2 regions of the Streptomyces sp. NPDC030296 genome follow, and region 1 is predicted to be linked to the other one. Evidence: riboswitches for the same ligand, from Rfam matches in the RefSeq annotation. Region 1 holds a riboswitch; the other holds the start of a gene.
The links. A riboswitch is a leader RNA that binds a small molecule or an ion and turns the genes downstream of it on or off. The one in region 1 is predicted to bind cobalamin.
Positions count from the first base shown of each region.

Region 2: another riboswitch for cobalamin. It lies ahead of ACZ4Z3_RS11000 (ribonucleoside-diphosphate reductase subunit alpha); the one in region 1 lies ahead of ACZ4Z3_RS25710 (energy-coupling factor ABC transporter permease).

Region 1 is NZ_JBVICQ010000009.1:104,171-109,628, reverse strand. It holds gene ACZ4Z3_RS25725 (MFS transporter) at 1-404, shown strand, start outside; gene ACZ4Z3_RS25720 (hypothetical protein) at 457-720, opposite strand; gene ACZ4Z3_RS25715 (DUF1775 domain-containing protein) at 790-1,527, opposite strand; cobalamin riboswitch at 1,767-1,950, shown strand; gene ACZ4Z3_RS25710 (energy-coupling factor ABC transporter permease) at 1,981-2,679, shown strand; gene ACZ4Z3_RS25705 (energy-coupling factor ABC transporter substrate-binding protein) at 2,676-3,038, shown strand; gene cbiQ (cobalt ECF transporter T component CbiQ) at 3,045-3,794, shown strand; gene ACZ4Z3_RS25695 (energy-coupling factor ABC transporter ATP-binding protein) at 3,791-4,648, shown strand; gene ACZ4Z3_RS25690 (amidohydrolase family protein) at 4,669-4,824, opposite strand; partial or broken gene ACZ4Z3_RS25685 (L-rhamnose mutarotase) at 4,886-5,235, opposite strand; gene ACZ4Z3_RS25680 (aldo/keto reductase) at 5,232-5,458, opposite strand, start outside.
Region 2 is NZ_JBVICQ010000003.1:661,238-666,695, forward strand. It holds gene ACZ4Z3_RS10995 (ribonucleotide-diphosphate reductase subunit beta) at 1-528, opposite strand, end outside; gene ACZ4Z3_RS11000 (ribonucleoside-diphosphate reductase subunit alpha) at 528-2,948, opposite strand; cobalamin riboswitch at 3,074-3,197, opposite strand; gene ACZ4Z3_RS11005 (GNAT family N-acetyltransferase) at 3,260-3,766, opposite strand; gene ACZ4Z3_RS11010 (nucleoside hydrolase) at 3,888-4,877, opposite strand; gene mctP (monocarboxylate uptake permease MctP) at 5,086-5,458, opposite strand, start outside.

The sequences.
Region 1 (5,458 bases):
GGCGGGTGCCCGCGCTGCTCGGCCTGTGGGCCGCGTTCGGCGCGGCGTGCTCGGCGGTGCTCACGCCGACCGGGCGGCTGATCCGGCGGTCCGTACCGGCCGGGGAGCGCACGGCCGCGTTCGCCGCCCAGTTCTCCCTCTCGCACGGCTGCTGGCTGCTGACCTACCCGCTGGCCGGCTGGCTCGGCGCGACGGCCGGACTCGACTGGACGACGCTCGCCCTGGGGTCGATCACGCTGGCCGCCGCGCTGCTGGCCGTACGGCTCTGGCCGGCGCCGCCCGCGACCCATGTGCACTCCGACCTGCCCCTCGGCCACCCACATCTGGCGGACGCCCTACGGGTGCCGACGGGCTGGCGCCACAGCCACGGACGACTCACGGACGGACTCCACGCGGGCCTCTGATGACTCCGGAACAGACGGCTCCCCTGGCAACTCGTTCACGAACGCCGGGAGTTCAGCCCGTCATCCACTTCTCCTCGATCCGGGCGAGGCGCCACACCAGCAGGGCGATCACCCAGGTCGCGAAGAAGAGAGCGACACGTGCGCCTTCTGTCGTCGAGCGGTCGGCCTCCTCAGCCTTGTGCCGGTAATCGGCAGCTGCAACTAGGTCGCAGTAAAGCCCGTGCCATGTTTCGGTCAGGTCGCGGCAGGGCCGGCGGCCGAAGAAGGCCCAAGGCCGTAAGCGCTCGACGCAGGGTCCGTACGGCGTAGCGGGCACCCAGCGCCCTGGCCGGTGTGCCCACCCGACAGCAGGCACAAGGCCGTTCTCGTTCGCGTCGACGGAGGGTCAGGCGGAGCCCTCGCGGCGGCTTCGCCACCACCACAGGCCGCCGCCGAGGACGAGGACGGCCGCGCCGATGCCGAGGGGGACGGCCAGGGGGATGCCGTCGTCGTCGGTGTCGTCCGCCGCGGGCTTCGCCGACGGCGCCGGGGTCTTCTCGGCGCCGCGCTCCGCCGAAGGGGCCGCTGTCGAGGGCTCCTTAGAGGGGCTGGGGGTGGGGCTGACGAGCTTCGCGCCGGGCGCGGCGGGCTTCAGGTCCAGTCGGGGCGCGGGGTGGCCGTGGCCGTGCCCGTCACCGCCGGAGTCGTCCAGTTCGATCCAGCGGTCCACCTTGCCGTCGCTGTAGGACTGCAGGGTCTTGAACACGAGCGACTTGGCGTCGGGCAACTGCCGTACGGTGACCTCGTACTCGGCGTCCTCCCCCACCGCGAGCTTCGGTCCGGAGACGGTGTAGCCCCGGTCGGTGGCGGCGAACTTCCAGCCCTTGGGGCCCTCTTCGTAGGTGACGTCGGCGGGGGCGATGCCCTTCGGCAGGATGACCTCCAGCTTGGTGATGCCGGCCGAGGCGGACTCCGACTCGGCGGAGAAGGTCAGCTCGACGTTCTGGTCGAGGGCGCGGGCGCCCTCCGCCTCGACCTCCGCGTGGGCCGCGGCCGGTGCAGCGGTGGCGACGGCGACCGCGAGCGCGATCGCGGTGAAGACTCCGAGACGGCGCGTGCCGCGTGCCAGGGTCGGGCGGTGCACAGCTGACTCCCTTGTGCCGAAGGTGTGAAGCCTGCATTCAAGCGCAGGGCCCGCGCACCGGCAAAGAGCGGCCCTCGGCACCGGGGGCCGCCGTGACGGCACATCCGTCGTAGGGGGCAGGGGCGTCGGGCCTCCGTGGTGTGCGCCGCGTGGGGCTGCTGGGGTGTGCGCCGGGGTGTGTGCTGTTCACCACCGTCTTCACGCCCCCGTCTGCGCTTGTCAGCGCCCTTGTGCGGGCACTACTGTCACCACGCCTTGGTGAACGGGAAATCCGGTGTGATGCCGGTGCGGCCCTCGCCACTGTGATCGGGAAGTCCGGCTCCAGTCCTCGCGGACAGCCACTGGGTCCTTGTGACCCGGGAAGGCGGAGCACGGGCGGTGGTACCCGTCAGCCAGGAGACCGGCCAAGGCACGTCAACCATCCACGAGGTGCTGGAGAGGGTCTGCTGAGCCATGCACATAGCCGAGGGTTTCCTTCCTCCGGCGCACGCGATCGCCTGGGGTGTCGCGTCCGCGCCGTTCGTCGTCCACGGAGTACGGTCACTCACCCGTGAAATCAGGGAGCACCCGGAGAGCACGCTGCTGCTCGGTGCCTCGGGGGCCTTCACCTTCGTCCTGTCCGCGCTGAAGCTGCCGTCCGTCACCGGCAGTTGCTCCCACCCCACCGGCACCGGACTGGGCGCCATCCTGTTCCGGCCGCCGATCATGGCCGTACTGGGCACCATCACCCTGCTCTTCCAGGCCCTGCTGCTCGCCCACGGCGGCCTGACCACGCTCGGTGCGAACGTCTTCTCCATGGGGATCGTCGGCCCCTGGGTCGGATACGCCGTCTACAAGCTGCTGCGGCGCTACGACGTGCCGCTGATGGTCGCGGTGTTCTTCGGCGCGTTCTTCGCCGACCTGTCCACCTACTGCGTCACCAGCGTCCAGCTGGCGCTCGCGTTCCCCGACCCGAGCAGCGGATTCCTGGGCGCGCTCGGCAAGTTCGGTTCCATCTTCGCCATCACCCAGCTCCCCCTCGCGGTGAGCGAGGGTCTGCTCACGGTGCTCGTGATGCGGCTTCTGACGCAGTCGAGCAAGGGCGAGCTGACGCGGCTCGGGGTGCTCGTGGCGGGCAAGCGGGACACGACGACCGAGGCGGTGGCGCGATGAGCCGGAACACGAAGATCAACCTCCTGCTGCTGGCGGTCGTGGCCGCGCTCGCGGTGCTGCCGCTGGCCCTCGGCCTCGGCGACCACAAGAAGGAACCGTTCACGGGGGCCGACGGGGAGGCCGAGAGCGCGATCACCGAGATCGAGCCGGACTACAAGCCGTGGTTCTCCCCCCTGTACGAGCCGCCCTCCGGTGAGATCGAGTCCGCGCTGTTCTCCCTCCAGGCCGCCCTCGGCGCGGGCGTCCTCGCCTACTACTTCGGCCTGCACCGGGGCCGCCGCCAGGGTGAGGCGCGGGCGCTGGCGAAGCAGCAGGAGACCGCGAAGACGCCGGCCGGGTCCGGCGCCGAAGAGGTCTGACGCCCCGTGCTGCCGATCGACGAGGCGGCGCACAGCAGTCGCTGGCGCCGCCGCCATCCCGTGGACAAGGCCGTGCTCGGGCTCGGTCTCACCGTCCTCGCGATCTCGCTGCCGCCCTGGCCCGGCGCGGCCCTGGTCCTGCTGACGTCGCTCGTCGCGCTGCTGGGACCGGCCGGCGTGCCGCGTCGCCGGCTGTGGCGCGCCTACCGGGTGCCGCTCGGGTTCTGTGTGACCGGGGCGCTGCCCCTGCTCGTCCAGGTCGGCGGGCCCGACGGTTTCGTGACCCTCGCCGAGGGCGGTCCGGTCCGAGCGGCGGAACTGCTGCTGCGGACCTCCGCCGCCTCCCTGGGCGTGCTGCTGTTCGCGTTCACCACCCCCATGTCGGATCTGCTGCCCCGGCTGGCGCGGGCCGGGGTGCCCGCGCCGGTGGTGGACGTCGCCCTGGTGACGTACCGCATGAGCTTCCTGCTCCTGGACTCCGTACGCCGGATCCGCGACGCGCAGGCGGCCCGGCTCGGGCACACCACGCGGGCCGCCACCTGGCGGTCGCTCGCCGGACTCGGCGCGACCGCGTTCGTGCGGGCCTTCGACCGGGCGGCGCGGCTCCAGACGGGTCTCGCCGGGCGGGGCTACGACGGCACCCTGCGTGTCCTGGTGCCCGAGGCACGGGTCTCCGTCCGCTTCACCACGGCCAGTGTGGTCCTCCTCGCGGCCGTGGCCGCTCTCACCTTCGTCCTGGAAAGGCCGCTGACATGAGCGAGCCCGTGCTGGTCGCCCTGCGGGGCGTGTCCTTCGCGTACGAGGACGGCCCGACCGTGCTCAGCGATCTCGACTTCGAGGTGCGGGAGGGCCGCGCGCTCGCCCTGCTGGGCCGCAACGGCAGCGGCAAGACGACGCTGATGCGGCTACTCAGCGGCGGACTGCGGCCCCGCTCGGGCGAGTTGACCGTCGAGGGGCGGCCGGTGTCGTACGACCGCAAGGGTCTGACCGGGCTGCGGACGACCGTCCAGCTGGTGGTGCAGGACCCCGACGACCAGCTGTTCGCGGCATCGGTCGCCCAGGACGTGTCGTTCGGGCCGCTGAACCTCGGGCTGCCCGACGACCAGGTACGGATACGGGTGGACGAGGCGCTCGCCGCGCTCGGAATCTCCGCCCTCGCGGACCGGCCCACCCATCTGCTCTCCTACGGCCAGCGCAAGCGGACCGCGATCGCCGGAGCCGTGGCGATGCGCCCCCGGGTGCTGATCCTCGACGAGCCGACCGCGGGCCTCGACCCCGACGGCCAGGAACGGCTGCTCGCCACCCTGGACGGGCTCCGCCGGTCCGGCACGACCGTGGTGATGGCCACCCACGACGTCGATCTGGCGCTGCGGTGGGCCGACGACGCGGCGCTGCTCACCCCGTCCGGCGCGCGGACGGGCCCGGTGGCCGCGATGCTGGCCCGCACGGACCTCCTCGAACAGGCGGGGCTGCGTCTCCCCTGGGGCATCGCGGTCACCCGGCTCCTGCGCGAACGGGGCCTGCTGACGGACGACGCGCCCGGTCCGCGCACCCCCGACGAGCTGGCCGCGCTGACGGGCGCCACTCCCCCGGTACCGGCCGACGGCTGACCTGGGCCGTGCGGCCGGGGTCAGATCCGCAGGCCGTAGGTGCGGACGGCGCAGCCCGCGAAGACGTCGTGGTGTTCGGCCGGGCTGAGGCCGGAGACCAATGCCTCGGCCGTGTCCAGGACTTCGCGGTAGTCGGAGGCGAGCCGGGAGACGGGCCAGTCGGAGCCGAACATCATCGAGGACGAAGGTGAGCCGGGGCGGGCGCCGGGCGGTAGGGCGTGCCGGGGTCCGTCCCGCTCACAGCTCCCCCACCACGGGCAGTGAGGCGTGGGAGCCGTCCGCGGAGTAGTCGTGGACGACGTCCAGGAGTTCCGCCATGCGGGCCCGCCAGGCGATGTTGACGGGCAGCTTCTCCAGCTCCGCGATCATCGCCGGGTAGCACTCGACCTCCAGGACGTGGAAGAGGTCGGTGCCTCCCCCACGCTCGGCTCCGCTCGCGCGGGGGACCCCCAACGCCAGATCGTCCACGCGCTGACCCCGGCGGCGCGGATCGCGGCGGTCAGTTCCTCGGGTAGCTCGCGGTGCGCCGCCGCCTCGTACTCGGCGACGCGGTCGGCGCGGACCTTGGTGTGCAGGGCGACCCTCACGACGGCTCCTTCGGCGACGGGGTTCCCTCGACGGGCGTGCCCAGCGGCGTGTCCAGGGATGTGTCCAGTGGCGTCGTCCGGGGCGTGGGCACCGGGACGTCCGGGGCGAGCAGACCTTCCGCGCGCAGCTCGTCCCAGAGGGCGGCCGGTACGGGGGCTCTCAGCTGCTCCACGGTGTCGCGCACCTCGTCGGTGGAGCGGGCGCCGGTGAGGACGCTCGCGA
Region 2 (5,458 bases), on a different contig from region 1:
GCACGCCGCGAAGCAGATGAGGTTGAGCAGGAAGCGGCGACGGTCCGCCCGCGACTCCAGGCGGTCCAGCTTCTCGACGGAGTCCATCCACTTGAAGCAGAACCCGGCCTTCTCCCGGATGGACGGGATGTTCTCCACGGCCGCGAACGCCGCCGCCCTGTCCTCCGGGTCAGGGAGGTAGGTGTCCAGCAGCGTCAGATAGAACTGGACGTGGACGGCCTCCTCGAACAGCTGCCGCGACAGATACAGCCGCGCCTCGGGCGAGTTGATGTGCTTGTAGAGCGTCAGCACCAGATTGTTCGCGACGATCGAGTCGCCCGTCGCGAAGAACGCGACCAGACGGCCGATCAGGTGCTGCTCGGCGGGGCTGAGCTTCGCGAGGTCGGCGACGTCCGAGTGGAGGTCGACCTCCTCCACGGTCCAGGTGTTCTTGATGGCGTCCCGGTAGCGCTCGTAGAAGTCCGGGTATCGCATGGGGCGCAGAGTCAGCTCGAAGCCGGGGTCGAGAAGATTCTGGGTGCTGGACATCACTGGCAGGCCTCGCAGGACTCGGGGTTCTCAAGGGAGCAGGCGACGGCATCCGGGTCGGCGGCCTGCTGGACGGGAATGGTCTTCTCGGGCTGGGCTGACGTCTGCGTCTGGCCCTGGGCGGCGCGGGCGATACGGGTCGCCGGGCGCGAGCGCAGGTAGTACGTCGTCTTCAGCCCCGACTTCCAGGCGTACGCGTACATCGAGGAGAGCTTGCCGATGGTCGGCGTTTCCAGGAACAGGTTCAGCGACTGGGCCTGGTCCAGATACGGGGTGCGGGCGGCGGCCATGTCGATCAGGCCGCGCTGGGGGATCTCCCAGGCCGTGCGGTACAGCGCCCGGACCTCGGCCGGGATCCACGCGAAGTCCTGCACGGAGCCGTTCGAGTCGCGCAGCGCCTCACGGGTGCGGGCGTCCCAGACGCCGAGCTCCTTGAGGTCCTTCACCAGGTAGGAGTTGACCTGGAGGAACTCACCGGAGAGGGTCTCCCGCTTGAACAGGTTGGACACCTGCGGCTCGATGCACTCGTACACACCGGCGATGGAGGCGATGGTCGCCGTGGGCGCGATGGCGAGGAGCAGCGAGTTGCGCATGCCGACGGCGGCGACGCGCTCGCGCAGGGCCGCCCAGCGCTCCGGCCAGGTGAACTCCACGCCGTAGTGGTCGGGGTGCAGCACACCGCGGGCCGTCCGGGTCTTCTCCCAGGCCGGCAGCGGGCCGTTGCGCTCGGCGAGGTCGGTGGACGCCTCGTACGCGGCGAGCATGACGCGCTCGGCGATCCGGGTGGACAGGGCCTTCGCCTCGGCCGAGTCGAACGGCAGCCGCAGCTTGAAGAAGACGTCCTGCAGGCCCATCGCGCCGAGGCCCACGGGGCGCCACTTGGCGTTCGACCGGCCCGCCTGCTCGGTGGGGTAGAAGTTGATGTCGACGACCCGGTCCAGGAAGGTCACGGCCGTGCGGACGGTCTCGTCCAGCCGCTGCCAGTCCAGGTCGCCGGTCGTGAGGTCGACGAAGGCGCCCAGGTTCACCGAGCCCAGGTTGCAGACCGCGGTCTCACCGTCGTCCGTGACCTCCAGGATCTCCGTGCAGAGGTTGGAGGAGTGGACGACGTGGCCCGGCTCGGCCGTCTGGTTGGCGGTGCGGTTGGCGGCGTCCTTGAACGTCATCCAGCCGTTGCCGGTCTGCGCGAGCGTCCGCATCATGCGGCCGTACAGGTCACGGGCCGGGATGGTCTTCCGCGCCAGCCCGTCCGCCTCCGCCTTGCGGTACGCGGCGTCGAACTCCGCGCCCCACAGGTCGACCAGCTCGGGCACGTCCGCCGGGGAGAACAGCGACCACTGCTCGTCCGCGTTGACCCGGCGCATGAACTCGTCCGGGATCCAGTGCGCCAGGTTCAAATTGTGCGTACGGCGGGCGTCCTCACCGGTGTTGTCGCGCAGCTCCAGGAACTCCTCGATGTCGGAGTGCCAGGTCTCCAGGTACACCGCGGCCGCGCCCTTGCGCCGGCCGCCCTGGTTCACGGCGGCGACCGAGGCATCGAGCGTCTTCAGGAACGGCACGATGCCGTTGGAGTGCCCGTTGGTGCCGCGGATCAGTGAACCGCGCGAACGGACGCGGGAGTACGACAGTCCGATGCCGCCGGCGTGCTTCGAGAGGCGGGCCACCTGGTGGTAGCGGTCGTAGATGGAGTCCAGCTCGTCCAGCGGGGAGTCGAGGAGGTAGCAGGACGACATCTGGGGGTGTCGCGTACCGGAGTTGAAGAGGGTGGGGGAGGAGGGCAGGTAGTCGAGGCGGCTCATGAGCCGGTACAGAGCGGCGACCTCGTCCACGGACCGCGCGGTGTCGTCCTCGGCGAGACCGCTGGCCACCCGCAGCATGAAGTGCTGCGGCGTCTCCACGACCTTGCGGGTGATCGGGTGCCTGAGGAGGTAGCGGCTGTGGAGCGTGCGCAGCCCGAAGTAGCCGAACCGGTCGTCGGCGGCCGGGTCGACGAGCGCGTCGAGCCGCTCGGCGTGCAGGCGCGTGAACTCCGCCGTGCGGTCGGCGACGAGCCCTTCCCGGTGGCCCACGGCGACGGACTCCGTGAACGTCGTGACGCCCTGGGAGGCGGCCTCGGCGCGGATGGAGATCGTCAGCAGGCGGGCGGCCAGCTTCGAGTAGGCGGGGTCCTCGGAGATGAGGCCGGCGGCCGCCTCCGTGGCCAGCTCGCGCAGCTCCGCCTCGTCCGCCCGAGCGGACCGGCCGCGCAGCGCGGCGGTGGCGACCCGGCCGGGGTCGGCGTCGGGCAGGTCGGCGGTCAGCTCGGTCAGGGTCCGCAGCAACGCGGCCCCGGGACCGTCGGTCTCCGTCGCCGGGGTGGCGGAAGCCGGTCCGGCGGGGGCCGGGGTGGCTGAAACCGGGTCGGCTGGCGCGATGGTCACGTGGGGGCTCTCCCTCGCTCGGCACGGGGCTTCGCGGAGGGCAGGCAGCAGCACACGAGCGCACGGGGGCGTCGCGTCCACCGGCCCACTCCACGAGGCCCGGACGTCAGGGCACCCGGACCGGACGGCCGGGCGCACTGTCGGCAGGTCCTCGGACTGGACTCGCGTGCGAAAACACGCAAGTACACCGTTGCGGGACAGTTCCGGATTCGCACCGGATTCCCCTGCGGCGACAGCGAGCATGAGCATACATCTTGTGTTGGGTCGCCGGTCCACCCCCAGATGTTGTGTCGCGGTGACTTCGGAGCGTGTCATAGCGTCAACTCATAGGTGAGCAGCGTCAGGTCCGGGAGGTGCGGGACGGGGTTCCAGTCGCGTGCCGGCGTTCGAACGAAGCCCAGACGTTCGTAGATGCGGTGGGCGGAGTGCATGGTCCGCTGGGTCGACAGCACGACCCGTACACAGCCCTCGACGGCTCTGGCGCGCTCGACACAGTCGCGCACGAGGGCCTCGCCGATGCCGCGGCCGCGGGCGGCGTGGTCGACCGCCAGCATCCGGATCTCGGCCTCCCCGGGGGTGGCGATGTCGGCCATGGCGCCTCCGGCCGGGACGAAGGTCACGCCGCCGACCACCCGCCCCTCCGCCACGGCCACGAGCACCTGGGCCGCGGCGGCCCGCCGCGCCACGTCCCGCAGTTCGCCGAGGTATGCGTCGCTCTCACCGAAGTCCAGCAAGCCGTCCGTCAGGTAGGCCTGTGCGGTGATGTCGCCCAGGTCGGTGTACTCGTCGGGGGAGATGCGCCTGATCGTGATGTCCATGGATCGCAGTCTGCACGAGGAGGCGGTCGGCAGGTCCGCGGTTGTCCACAGGGGCGGTTGATCATGTGATTGTCGGTTCGGCGGGCGCGTTGCGGTGGCGGCCGCGGTGGTGGCGGGCCGGTCAGGGCAGTGCCGGCCAGTGCGGCAGCGTCGTCACGAAGTGCTCGCTGAAGTCGCGGGGGCCGGGGCCGAGGGCGACGCGACCGGTGAGGCGGAGGCGGGCGGTCAGGTCGGCGGACTCGGAGTAGTAGATCCGCCGGGCGTCGGCCGGCACGAACACGGTCTGGCCGCGCGTGAGTTCGCTCGCGCACTCCACGATCACGGCCCCCTCGGCGGCCGTCACGAACGACTCGTCCCCGCACACCCCCACCGCCAGTGGATCGTGCAGCGGACACGTGCCGTCCCCGCCGTGGCGGGTGTAGGCCCGCATGTACGTCCGCATCAGCCGGGCGGCGAGCGCCGTGCCCGGGCCCGCCGCCTCCAGCGCCGCGAGGTCCTCGGGGCGGAACAGCCAGCCGTGGGAGGCGTCCAGGTCGACCATCGTGAACGGGATACCGGAGGAGAGCACGACCTCGGCGGCGTCCGGGTCGGACCAGATGTTGAACTCGGCGACCGGGGTGAAGTTCCCCGGCACCTGCGCGGCGCCGCCCATGAACACGAACTTCGCGACGCGGCGGGCGAAACCGGGATCCTCCAGCAGGGCGATCGCGACGTTCGTGAGCGGGCCGGTGGCGCACACCGTCAGCTCGCCCGCGTACTCGCGGGACAGACGCAGCAGGGCTTGCGCGGAGGACTCCGTGGGGTGCGGGGCGGTGGAGTCGGGCAGGGACTCCTCGCCGAGGCCGGCCCGGCCGTGGAAGGCGGATGCCTCGCGGTAGGGGAGGCGCGAGAGGGGGCGGCCCGCGCCCCGGTGGACGGGGACGTCGGTGTCGATGCGGAGGGCTCGGGCCAGTGCGCGGGCGTTGCGGTAGGTGGCGTCGGCGGGAAGGTTGCCGCCGACCGAGGTGTAGGCCTTGAGGTCCCAGAGGCCTGTGCCGAGGAGGTACTGCAGGGCTACGGCGTCGTCGATACCGGGGTCGCTGTCCAGGACGATCGGTGTGGGGACGGTCACGGGGTCAGGTTAACCGGGGGTACGCCTGCTGCCCCTGCCCTTGCGTCAGCATGGGCTGTGACCCTTCGGGCCGCTTGGGCGCCTATGAAATCGGGTTGTTCGCCGTGTCGGCGGGTGCGGGGTCGTCTTGGTTGCTCGCGCAGGTTCCCGCGCCCCTTTTGGGCCTTCGGCCCTTCAAAGGGGCGCGGGGAAGCTGTGCATCGGAGCGTCAGTGGGTCGAACCCGCCGTCGCCGGAGGCAGTTCCACCTGGACTCCCGCGTCGCCCGCGTCGGCCGTGTAGTCGCTCGGCTTGGTCTCGTCGATGCCGTCGGGGGCCTTGGCCGCACGGAGGACGAAGGTGAGGACCACGGTGACGGCGACGTTGAGGACGAACGCCGTGAGGCCGATGTAGCCGATCTCGCCGATGCCGGGGATCTCCGCGGAGGAGCCGCCGAAGTGCTTCTGGGACGGGTTGGTCGGGGATGCGACGCCGTACGCGGCCAGGGTGCCGTAGATCATGCCGACCGCCCAGCCGGCGAGCAGGGCCCAGCGGTGGCACCAGCGGGTGAAGAGGCCGCCGACCAGGGCCGGGAAGGTCTGG